Regions from separate parts of the Enterobacter adelaidei genome, predicted to be linked through region 2. Evidence: predicted binding sites of a transcription regulator. Region 2 holds the regulator's gene; each other region holds the start of a gene.

Region 1 (3,280 bases), 1.5 Mb from region 2:
AGAGGTTGATGTAAAAAGCCCGGTGGCGCGACGCTTACCGGGCCTACGTTTTGTGCTGTTGTAGGCCGGGTAAGGCGAAGCCGCCACCCGGCAAGACACTCAGATCATGCGTTATACGCATTCTCGCCGTGGCTGTTCACATCCAGACCTTCGCGTTCCTGCTCTTCCGGTACGCGCAGACCGACCGTCATGTCCGCCAGCTTGTAGCCGATGAACGCGACAACCGCAGACCACACCACGGTGATAGCAATACTTTCCAGCTGCACCAGCACCTGATGAACCATGGTGACGCCTTCAGCGTAGCCCACACCACCGAGCGATTTCGCAGCGAAGATACCTGTCATGATACAACCGATGATGCCGCACACGCCGTGTACACCAAACACATCGCAAGGGTCATCAACGCGCAGAATACGTTTCAGTGCAGTCACGCCCCACAGACCCGCCAGACCGGACACCAGACCGACCAGCAGCGCACCGCCTACACCTACATAACCACACGCTGGCGTGATGCCAACCAGACCGGCAATCGCCCCTGAACAGGCACCCAGCAGGGAAGGTTTACCGCGCACCGCCCACTCACCAAATACCCAGGAGAGGATTGCACCCGCCGTTGCCACCACAGTATTCACGAAAGCCAGTGCGGCAATTTCGTTCGCGGCACTTGCCGAACCGGCGTTGAAGCCGAACCAGCCAAAGTAGAGGATCGCAGTACCCGTAAAGACCATCGGCAGGTTGTGCGGTTTGAACGCCTCTTTACCGAAGCCAACACGTTTGCCAATCAGATAGGCCCCTACCAGACCCGCTACCGCGGCGTTGATGTGTACAACGGTACCACCTGCGAAGTCCAGCGCACCGTGCGTTGCCAGCAGACCACCACCCCAGACCATGTGTGCAATTGGCACATAGGAGAGCGTCAGCCAGACCACGACAAAAATCAGCACCGCAGAGAAGCGAATACGTTCAGCCAGCGCGCCCACAATCAGCCCCACGGTAATACAGGCGAACGAACCCTGGAAAGCAACATGAATGTACTGATAGAAACTACCCATCAGCGCGGTCAGCTCAATATTTTTCAGCATCACCCAGTCGAAGTTGCCAAAGAAGGCGTTGCCCGTGCCGAAGGCCAGCGAGTAACCGTAAACCACCCATAGCACGCAGACCAGTGCAAACGTCACGGCAACCTGCGTCAGCATGGAGAGAACGTTTTTGCCACGGATCAGGCCGCCGTAAAACAGCGCGATGCCCGGAATAGACATGAACAGCACCAGCGCGGTGCTGATCATCATAAAGGCGTTATCGGCTTTGTCTGCCACCGCAGGAGCAGCAGCCAGCGCCAGGCCCGGCAGCAGTGCCAGCGAACCCAGACCCGTTTTAAGTGTTGCTATCTTCATTTTCTCGATCCCTATCACTGTGTGCCAGGAGTTACTTACAGTGCCGCTTCGTCAGATTCGCCGGTACGGATGCGAATGACGCGCTGCAGTTCGGCAACGAAAATTTTGCCGTCGCCAATTTTGCCGGTGTAGGCCGCTTTGCTGATCACATCGATGACTTCATCAAGCTGGTCATCAGCAATCGCGACATCAATTTTTACTTTTGGCAGGAAGTTAACGCTGTATTCCGCCCCGCGATAAAGCTCGGCATGACCTTTCTGACGACCAAAGCCTTTCACTTCGGTGACAGTCAGTCCCTGAATACCCATTGAAGACAACGCTTCACGCACGTCTTCGAGTTTGAATGGTTTGATTACAACCGTAACCAGCTTCATAGATCCCCTCCAGTCAGAATTCGGTAATGGCCGCAGCTAACGCAGAGGATATTGCAAGGGGTGTGCCAGAAATGAAAAACAGGGTGAATCGCGGTGCAAGGAGCGTTACGCGGCCTTGATCAACAAACGGGTGAAAAAAAACGCACCATGCCGGTGCACGGTGCGTTTCAGTTTTGCACCAACAGGAATGACTGTTAGTGCGCCGCCTCATTTTGGTGCGTCAGGCGCTCAGTGACTCTTCCTCGCGCACGCTGGCAGCCAGCTCTTCGCCTGCCAGTTGCAACTGGTACATCTGCCAGTAGCGCCCTTTTGCTTCCAGCAACTCCCGGTGTGTACCGCGCTCAACGGCTTGTCCACGGTGCAGCACCAGAATAGTATCCGCCTCAACAATCGTGGAAAGGCGGTGGGCAATTACCACCAGCGTCGTATGGTCACGCACGGCGGCAAGTGCCTGCTGGATAGCTTGTTCGGTACCGGAATCAATACTGGCCGTTGCTTCGTCCAGAATCAAAATTTGCGGCGTTTCAATCAGTACCCGCGCCAGCGCCAGAAGCTGTTTTTGCCCAACAGAGAGATTGTTCCCCTGCTCACCCAGCTTCGTATTGATCCCGTCGCTGAACCCACGAGCCAGCTCTGCCAGCTGCACTTTCTCCAGCACATCCCAGACCTGTTCATGGGTATAGTCCCGACCCAGCGTCACGTTGGCGTAGAAGGTATCCGCCATCACGACCGGATCCTGCTGCACCATTGCAACGCCTTTACGTAACACATTATGGTTGAGAGACGCGAGCGGGCGTCCGTCGAGGCGAATTTCACCTTGGCTTAGCGGGTAGTAACCCATCAACAGGCTTGCGAGCGTACTCTTACCGCTGCCGGTATGCCCCACCAGCGCAACAAAGCCCCGCGACGGGACATCCAGCGTGATGTCCTGTAATACCAGCCGGTCTTCGCGATAAGCAAACGAGACGTTATCAAAGGCAATGGCCCCGCTTTGCAGCGCGCGGTCATCGTTGCCGTAGGTCTGACGCGGTCTGTCCATCAACTCGAACACTCGCTCCCCTGCCACGACGGCCTGCTGGAGCATCGACTGCTGTGTCGTAAGCTCAATCAACGGTTCGTTAAGGCGGCCAAGGTAGCTGATAAAAGCATACAGGACCCCAACCTCAATGGTTCCGTGAGTGGTCAGGCCAAACAGCATGAGCAGACCACAGAGCACCAGCGCGGAGAAGAGGCTCAACAGCGGGCGTAACAGGAAACCGTCAAGCCGCAGCGTCTGCATACGCGCCATATAGTGTGAACGACTGGCTTCGCCCATCCGCTCGCCAAAACGTGCCTGCTGGCGGAACTGCTGGATGACGCTCATGCCGTTGATCACTTCATTGAAGCCATCATTAATATCGGCCAGATAGGCTCGCACCCGACGCACAATGGGAGTGCTGTAACGTTGATAGATAATCATCACAATCAACACCGCCGGGAAGATGGTGATCGCCACCAGTGCCATACGCCAGT
Region 2 (3,280 bases):
CGACGATCAGGTCAGCACGAGAACGAAGCGGCTCCAGCAGATCGCTCTCTTCGTCGATAGCGCTCTCCAGAGAGAGGTTCTTACTGGAAAGCGGATGCAGACGGCGGGTATCGCTGTAGCGGCGGATCAGGGTATTACGATCTGCATCCAGGAACAGCAACTGAGGTGAGAATTCCTCAGGCAGGTTACTCATCGCCTGCTCAAAAATTTCTGGCGATTCAGGCATATTACGAACGTCGATACTGACGGCGGCAGAGGTTTGTCTTTCCGCAAGCGTCCGAGCCAGATCGGGTAACAACACGACCGGCAGGTTATCTACGCAGTAAAAACCCATGTCTTCCAGCGCGCGCAGAGCAACGGATTTCCCCGACCCTGAACGGCCACTGACAATCATCAGTACCATGTTCCGTTTCTCCTCAGGACAACAGATGTGAAAGCCATCTCCTGGTTATGCATCATCCTGATTGCCTTCTGCTTCAGTGATAATTTGATAGAGCTCTTCATCACTTTGGGCTGAGCGCAGTCGACGGCAAATGGTTTTATCAGCCAGGCGTTTTGCGACCAGAGAAAGCGTATGCAGGTGGGTTTTCGTCTGGTCAGCAGGCACCAGCAGCGCGAAGAGGAGATCGACGGGCTGGTTATCAATGGCATCGAAGGCGATAGGGGTTTCCAGTTGCACAAACACACCGACGGCACGCAAGGTGTCTTCTTCCAGTTTGCCATGCGGGATCGCGATGCCATTGCCGATGCCGGTACTGCCCATCTTTTCACGGGTCAGGATAGCTTCGAACACTACCTGCGGCGGCAGGCCCAGCTGTTTTGCGGCCAGTTCACTGATGATCTCCAGCGCACGCTTTTTGCTCTGGCAGTGAACTGCACTGCGGGTACATTCCTGGTTAAGGACATTGCTCAGTTGAAGAGCGGAATCGTTGTTCATCATAATTTCACCTAAGCGCTAACTGTACAAATGGCCCGTTGTGTTTCACAACAGGCCGTCCTGCACCCGTTAACTGCCCGGACAATTAGTGTTGTTTCAGTTTATCTTTATGTTTATTAAGCTGTCGCGCAAGCTTATCAATCAAGCCGTCGATAGCCGCATACATGTCTTGCCCTTCCGCACTGGCATGGAGTTCACCCCCGTTGACGTGCAGGGTTGCATCCGAGATATGAGTCACTTTCTCCACTTTCAACACAATATAGACCTGATTGATCCTTTCGAAATACTGCTCGAGTTTTGCAAACTTCGCGTTCACGAAGTCGCGTAAAGCCTCAGTAATTTCGACGTTTTGTCCAGTGATGTTGAGCTGCATAGTGTCTTCCTTATCGGTTGTGTCAAACCAGCTGTTTACGCTGGTTGGACGGCGGAATGGATAAAGACTCTCGATACTTCGCAACAGTACGACGTGCCACCATAATACCCTGGTCGGACAGCATGGTGGTTAACTTACTGTCACTCAGTGGCTTCGCGGGGTTCTCCGCGGCGATCAACTTCTTCACCAGTGCGCGAATTGCCGTTGACGACGCTTCACCGCCGCCCTCGGTATTCACATGACTGGAGAAGAAATACTTAAGCTCAAAAATACCGCGTGGACTGTGCAGATACTTCTGCGTGGTGACGCGGGAAATGGTTGATTCATGCATCTCGACGGCCTGGGCAATATCTGCCAGTACCATCGGTTTCATATACTCTTCACCCTGCTCAAAGAAAGCCTGCTGCTGTTCGACAATACAGCGGCTGACGCGGAGCAGCGTATCATTTCGGCTCTCCAGACTTTTGATCAACCATCGTGCTTCCTGCAGATTGCTACGAATATATTGGTTGTCAGAGTCGTTTCGTGCGCTGGTGCACATGGAGGCATACTGCTGGTTGATTTGCAGGCGAGGGATGCTGTCAGAGTTCAGTTCAACGACCCAGCGGCCATTGTGTTTTCTGACCAGCACATCCGGGATCACGTACTCGGGTTCGCTGGTCTGGATCGACTGTCCGGGGCGTGGATCGAGCGACTGGATCAGATTCACCGCTTCTTTCAGCACCTCTTCTTTCAGGCGTGTGACGCGCATCAGGGTGCGGAAATCGTGGTTAGCCAACAGATCCAGATGATCGCTAATGATAACGCGCGCCTCATCAATCCATGGCGTCTCTTTGCTGAACTGAGAAAGCTGGATCAGCAGGCAGTCGCGTAGATCTTTTGCCGCCACACCGACCGGATCGAAACGCTGGATACGCTTCAGAACGGCTTCAACTTCCTCAAGCTCTATCTCGTCGTCGCCCATGCTTTCCAGAATATCGTCCAGCGTGACGGTTAAATAGCCCGTGTCGTCAACGGCATCGACAATTGACGTGGCAATCGCGCGGTCGGTATCGGAGAAGGGGGTCAGTTCCACCTGCCACATCAGATAATCCTGTAGCGACTGGGTGGTTTCACCCTGATAGACCGGTAGCTCATCATCCTGGTAGTCTGCACGCGTACCGGAAGGGGTTCCGGCGGTGTAGATTTCATCCCAGCTGGCATCCAGCGGAAGCTCGTCCGGCATCTCTTTTTGTTCGAGTGCATCAGCGGTATCGAGCGCTTCTGTATCCTGCGACTGCTGGGTATCTACCTCGTCATGAAGATCGGTTTGTTCCAGCAGCGGATTGCTGTCCAGCGCCTGCTGGAGCTCCTGCTGGAGTTCTAACGTGGACAGTTGCAACAGGCGAATTGCCTGCTGTAGCTGCGGCGTCATCGCCAGTTGTTGGCTGAGCCTTAATTGCAAACCTTGCTTCATGTTCAGAGCATTTTTCTCCGGTTCGGCGTTACGTTACCTCTACCCTATCAGAGTCTGAAGTCTTCCCCAAGATAGACGCGCTTAACATGATCATCTTCGAGGATCTGCTGCGGCGTACCGTGGGCGATCAGATTGCCCTGGCTCACAATATAGGCGCGTTCACACACGGCCAGCGTTTCACGCACGTTGTGGTCAGTGATCAGTACGCCAAGCCCGCTGTCGCGCAGGTGTTCAATGATACGTTTAATGTCGATAACGGAGATGGGGTCAACGCCCGCAAACGGTTCATCCAGAAGGATAAATTTCGGGTTTGCGGCCAGCGCACGCGCGATTTCAACGCGGCGACGTTCACCCCCGGAGAGCGCCTGACCGAGGCTGTCACGCAGGTGCTCAATGTGGAATTCTTCCATCAGCTCGTTGGCACGATCCTGTCGCTGTTCGCTGGTCAGGTCGTTACGAATTTGTAGAACCGCCATCAGGTTATCGTAAACGCTAAGACGACGGAAAATAGAGG
Region 3 (3,280 bases), 1.7 Mb from region 2:
TCTCCTTACGATATCTGGCCCGCCGCCATACTCTCCCTGATGGGGCTACAGGGGCTGACCCTGAATCGTCGTCCGGTGCAGGCCGCTGCGATTGGCTACTTCTGGGGGCTGGGGCTGTTTGGCTCTGGCATTAACTGGGTCTATGTCAGCATCGCGCAGTTTGGCGGGATGCCGGGCCCGGTTAACGTCTTCCTGGTTGTGCTGCTTGCCGCGTATCTTTCACTCTATACTGGCCTATTTGCCGGTATTCTTTCCCGCCTGTGGCCGAAAACCAGCTGGGTGCGGGTTGCCATTGCGGCTCCGGTGGTCTGGCAAATTACGGAATTCCTGCGCGGCTGGGTGCTGACCGGTTTCCCGTGGTTGCAGTTCGGATACAGTCAGATTGATGGCCCGTTAAAAGGGCTGGCCCCGGTGATGGGCGTGGAGGCGATTAACTTCCTGTTGATGATTGTCAGTGGCCTGCTGGTGCTTGCGCTTATCACGCGCAACTGGAAACCGCTGGTCACAGCGCTGGTACTGTTCGCCCTGCCTTTCCCGCTGAGTTACATCCAGTGGTTTACGCTGGAGCCAGAACGCGCTACGCAGGTTTCCATGGTGCAGGGTGATATCCCGCAGGCAATGAAGTGGGACGAAAAGCAGCTTATCAACACGCTGAAAATCTATGCCGGTGCGACCGAGCAGGTGATGGGAAAATCCCAGCTGATTATCTGGCCGGAATCCGCCATTCCTGACCTGGAGATCAACCAGCAGCCGTTCCTGAGCATGATGGATAATTTGCTGCGTGCGCGTGGCAGTACGCTGATTACCGGGATTGTCGATGCGCGTCTGAATCCGCAGAACCGTTATGACACGTACAACACGATCATCACGCTCGGCAAGGACAGCGAATACAGCTACAACTCCACTAACCGCTATAACAAAAACCACCTGGTTCCGTTTGGTGAATTTGTCCCGCTGGAGTCCATTCTGCGCCCGCTGGCACCGTTCTTTGACCTGCCGATGTCCTCTTTCAGCCGTGGTCCATACGTTCAGCCACAGCTGCATGCGCACGGTTTTGCCCTGACCGCCGCCATTTGCTACGAAATTATCCTCGGCGAGCAGGTACGCGATAACTTCCGCCCGGATACGGACTTCCTTCTGACCATCTCCAATGACGCGTGGTTTGGTAAGTCGATTGGCCCATGGCAACACTTCCAGATGGCGCGAATGCGTTCCCTGGAGTTGGCGCGTCCACTGCTGCGTAGCACCAACAACGGCATCACCGCCGTAATTGGCCCACAGGGTGAAATTCAGGCCATGATCCCGCAGTTTACCCGTGAGGTGCTGACCACCAACGTCACGCCAACCACGGGACTGACGCCGTACGCCCGCACCGGCAACTGGCCGCTGTGGATCCTGACCGCGCTGTTTGGTTTTGGTGCGGTGTTGATGAGTCTTCGTCAGCGTCGTAAATAACCTTACCTTATGTTGCCGGGTGGCGTTGACGCTTACCCGGTCAACTTTTCCATACTGTTGCTACCATCCTACCATCCCCTCCAGACTCCAATTCTGGCACGCCTATTGCTTTGTTTATTCAGGTAAACGCAGTTTGGCTTAACGCGCAACCTGGTCGCACCAGCGTAGATCATCGGTAGCACCGAAACGGTGCAACGAGAGATTTTTGCCTCTGAATGGTGCGGCGCGCTTCGCAAAAATAAACAATAACGCAGCAAAATCTTTACATTAAGCCAGACTAAATGTTAACAAGTTTGCATAACACTGCACTCGCATAGCGCGAGATATAACAACATCACAATGGGTATCAATGCGTCTCTGGCGCTGATAAAAAAGGAGTTGGGTATGCAATTACGTAAACTGGCCACAGCAATGCTGGTGATGGGGATGTCTGCAGGCGTGGTTCACGCTGAAGACGCTCCGGCTGCCGGGAGCACTCTCGACAAGATCGCCAAAAACGGCGTGATCGTGGTCGGCCACCGTGAATCTTCTGTTCCGTTCTCTTACTACGACAACACGCAAAAAGTCGTGGGTTATTCACAGGATTACTCCAACGCCATCGTTGAAGCCGTGAAGAAAAAGCTGAACAAACCTGACCTGCAGGTGAAGCTGATCCCAATCACTTCACAAAACCGTATTCCACTGCTGCAAAACGGCACCTTTGATTTTGAGTGTGGCTCCACCACCAACAACCTTGAGCGTCAGAAACAGGCTGCTTTCTCTGACACCATCTTCGTGGTAGGTACCCGCCTGCTGACCAAAAAAGGCGGCGAGATTAAAGATTTTGCTGACCTGAAAGGCAAAGCGGTCGTTGTCACCTCCGGTACCACCTCAGAAGTGCTGCTGCACAAACTGAATGATGAGAAGAAAATGGATATGCGCATCATCAGCGCGAAAGACCATGGCGACTCCTTCCGTACCCTGGAAAGTGGCCGTGCCGTCGCGTTTATGATGGATGACGCCCTGCTGGCGGGCGAACGCGCGAAAGCGAAGAAACCGGACAACTGGGAAATCGTCGGAACTGCACAGTCAAAAGAAGCTTATGGCTGCATGCTGCGTAAAGACGACGCTGAGTTCAAAAAACTGATCGATGACACCATCGCCCAGGCACAAACTTCCGGCGAAGCGGAAAAATGGTTCGACAAGTGGTTCAAGAACCCAATTCCACCAAAAAACCTGAACATGAACTTTGAACTGTCAGACGACATGAAAGCACTGTTCAAATCACCAAACGACAAGGCTCTTAACTAATTAGAACAACAGGGGCGGGATCTCCTGCCCTCTCGATTGTCGGGAAGCATGGACAGACTATACGTTGAGTGGTCGTTCCCCACTCAGCGCGAAAAATGAGCTTCTCACCAATCTTCGAGGGTAGCGCTGCTACCCTTTTTTTTCTGGAGTTTATTATGTCAATAGACTGGAACTGGGGCATCTTTCTGCAACAAGCCCCGTTCGGCAACACCACCTATCTTGGCTGGTTATGGAGCGGCTTTCAGGTCACTGTCGCTTTATCCATAACGGCATGGATCATCGCATTTCTTGTCGGCTCGCTGTTCGGTATTTTGCGTACCGTCCCTAACCGCTTTCTTTCAACCCTCGGCACCTTGTACGTTGAACTGTTTCGTAACGTTCCGCTGATTGTGCAGTTCTTTACCTGGTATCTGGTGATTCCTGAACTGCTGCCGGAAAATATTGGCATGTGGTTCAAGTCGGAACTGGATCCTAACGTTCAGTTCTTTGTCTCCTCGATGCTCTGTCTGGGGCTGTTTACCGCTGCGCGCGTGTG

What was found. Region 2 encodes sigma-54, which starts transcription at its own class of promoters, with help from an activator protein. Its sites were predicted from a motif close to GTTGGCACANNTTTCGCTNT; they were not measured.
Region 1: glnK (P-II family nitrogen regulator) is a predicted target of sigma-54. The motif match lies at 1,819-1,838, and genes of this name have one in related genera.
Region 3: AAHF05_RS05920 (amino acid ABC transporter substrate-binding protein) is a predicted target of sigma-54. The motif match lies at 1,548-1,567, and genes of this name have one in related genera.

Annotation. Positions count from the first base shown of each region.
Region 1 covers NZ_CP154353.1:1,008,539-1,011,818, reverse strand. The annotation lists gene tesB (acyl-CoA thioesterase II) at 1-9, shown strand, start outside; gene amtB (ammonium transporter AmtB) at 105-1,394, opposite strand; gene glnK (P-II family nitrogen regulator) at 1,430-1,768, opposite strand; gene AAHF05_RS04910 (SmdB family multidrug efflux ABC transporter permease/ATP-binding protein) at 1,989-3,280, opposite strand, start outside.
Region 2 covers NZ_CP154353.1:4,122,753-4,126,032, reverse strand. The annotation lists gene rapZ (RNase adapter RapZ) at 1-403, opposite strand, end outside; gene ptsN (PTS IIA-like nitrogen regulatory protein PtsN) at 449-940, opposite strand; gene hpf (ribosome hibernation promoting factor) at 1,023-1,310, opposite strand; gene rpoN (RNA polymerase factor sigma-54) at 1,333-2,766, opposite strand; gene lptB (LPS export ABC transporter ATP-binding protein) at 2,814-3,280, opposite strand, start outside.
Region 3 covers NZ_CP154353.1:1,221,666-1,224,945, reverse strand. The annotation lists gene lnt (apolipoprotein N-acyltransferase) at 1-1,455, shown strand, start outside; gene AAHF05_RS05920 (amino acid ABC transporter substrate-binding protein) at 1,840-2,745, shown strand; gene gltJ (glutamate/aspartate ABC transporter permease GltJ) at 2,901-3,280, shown strand, end outside.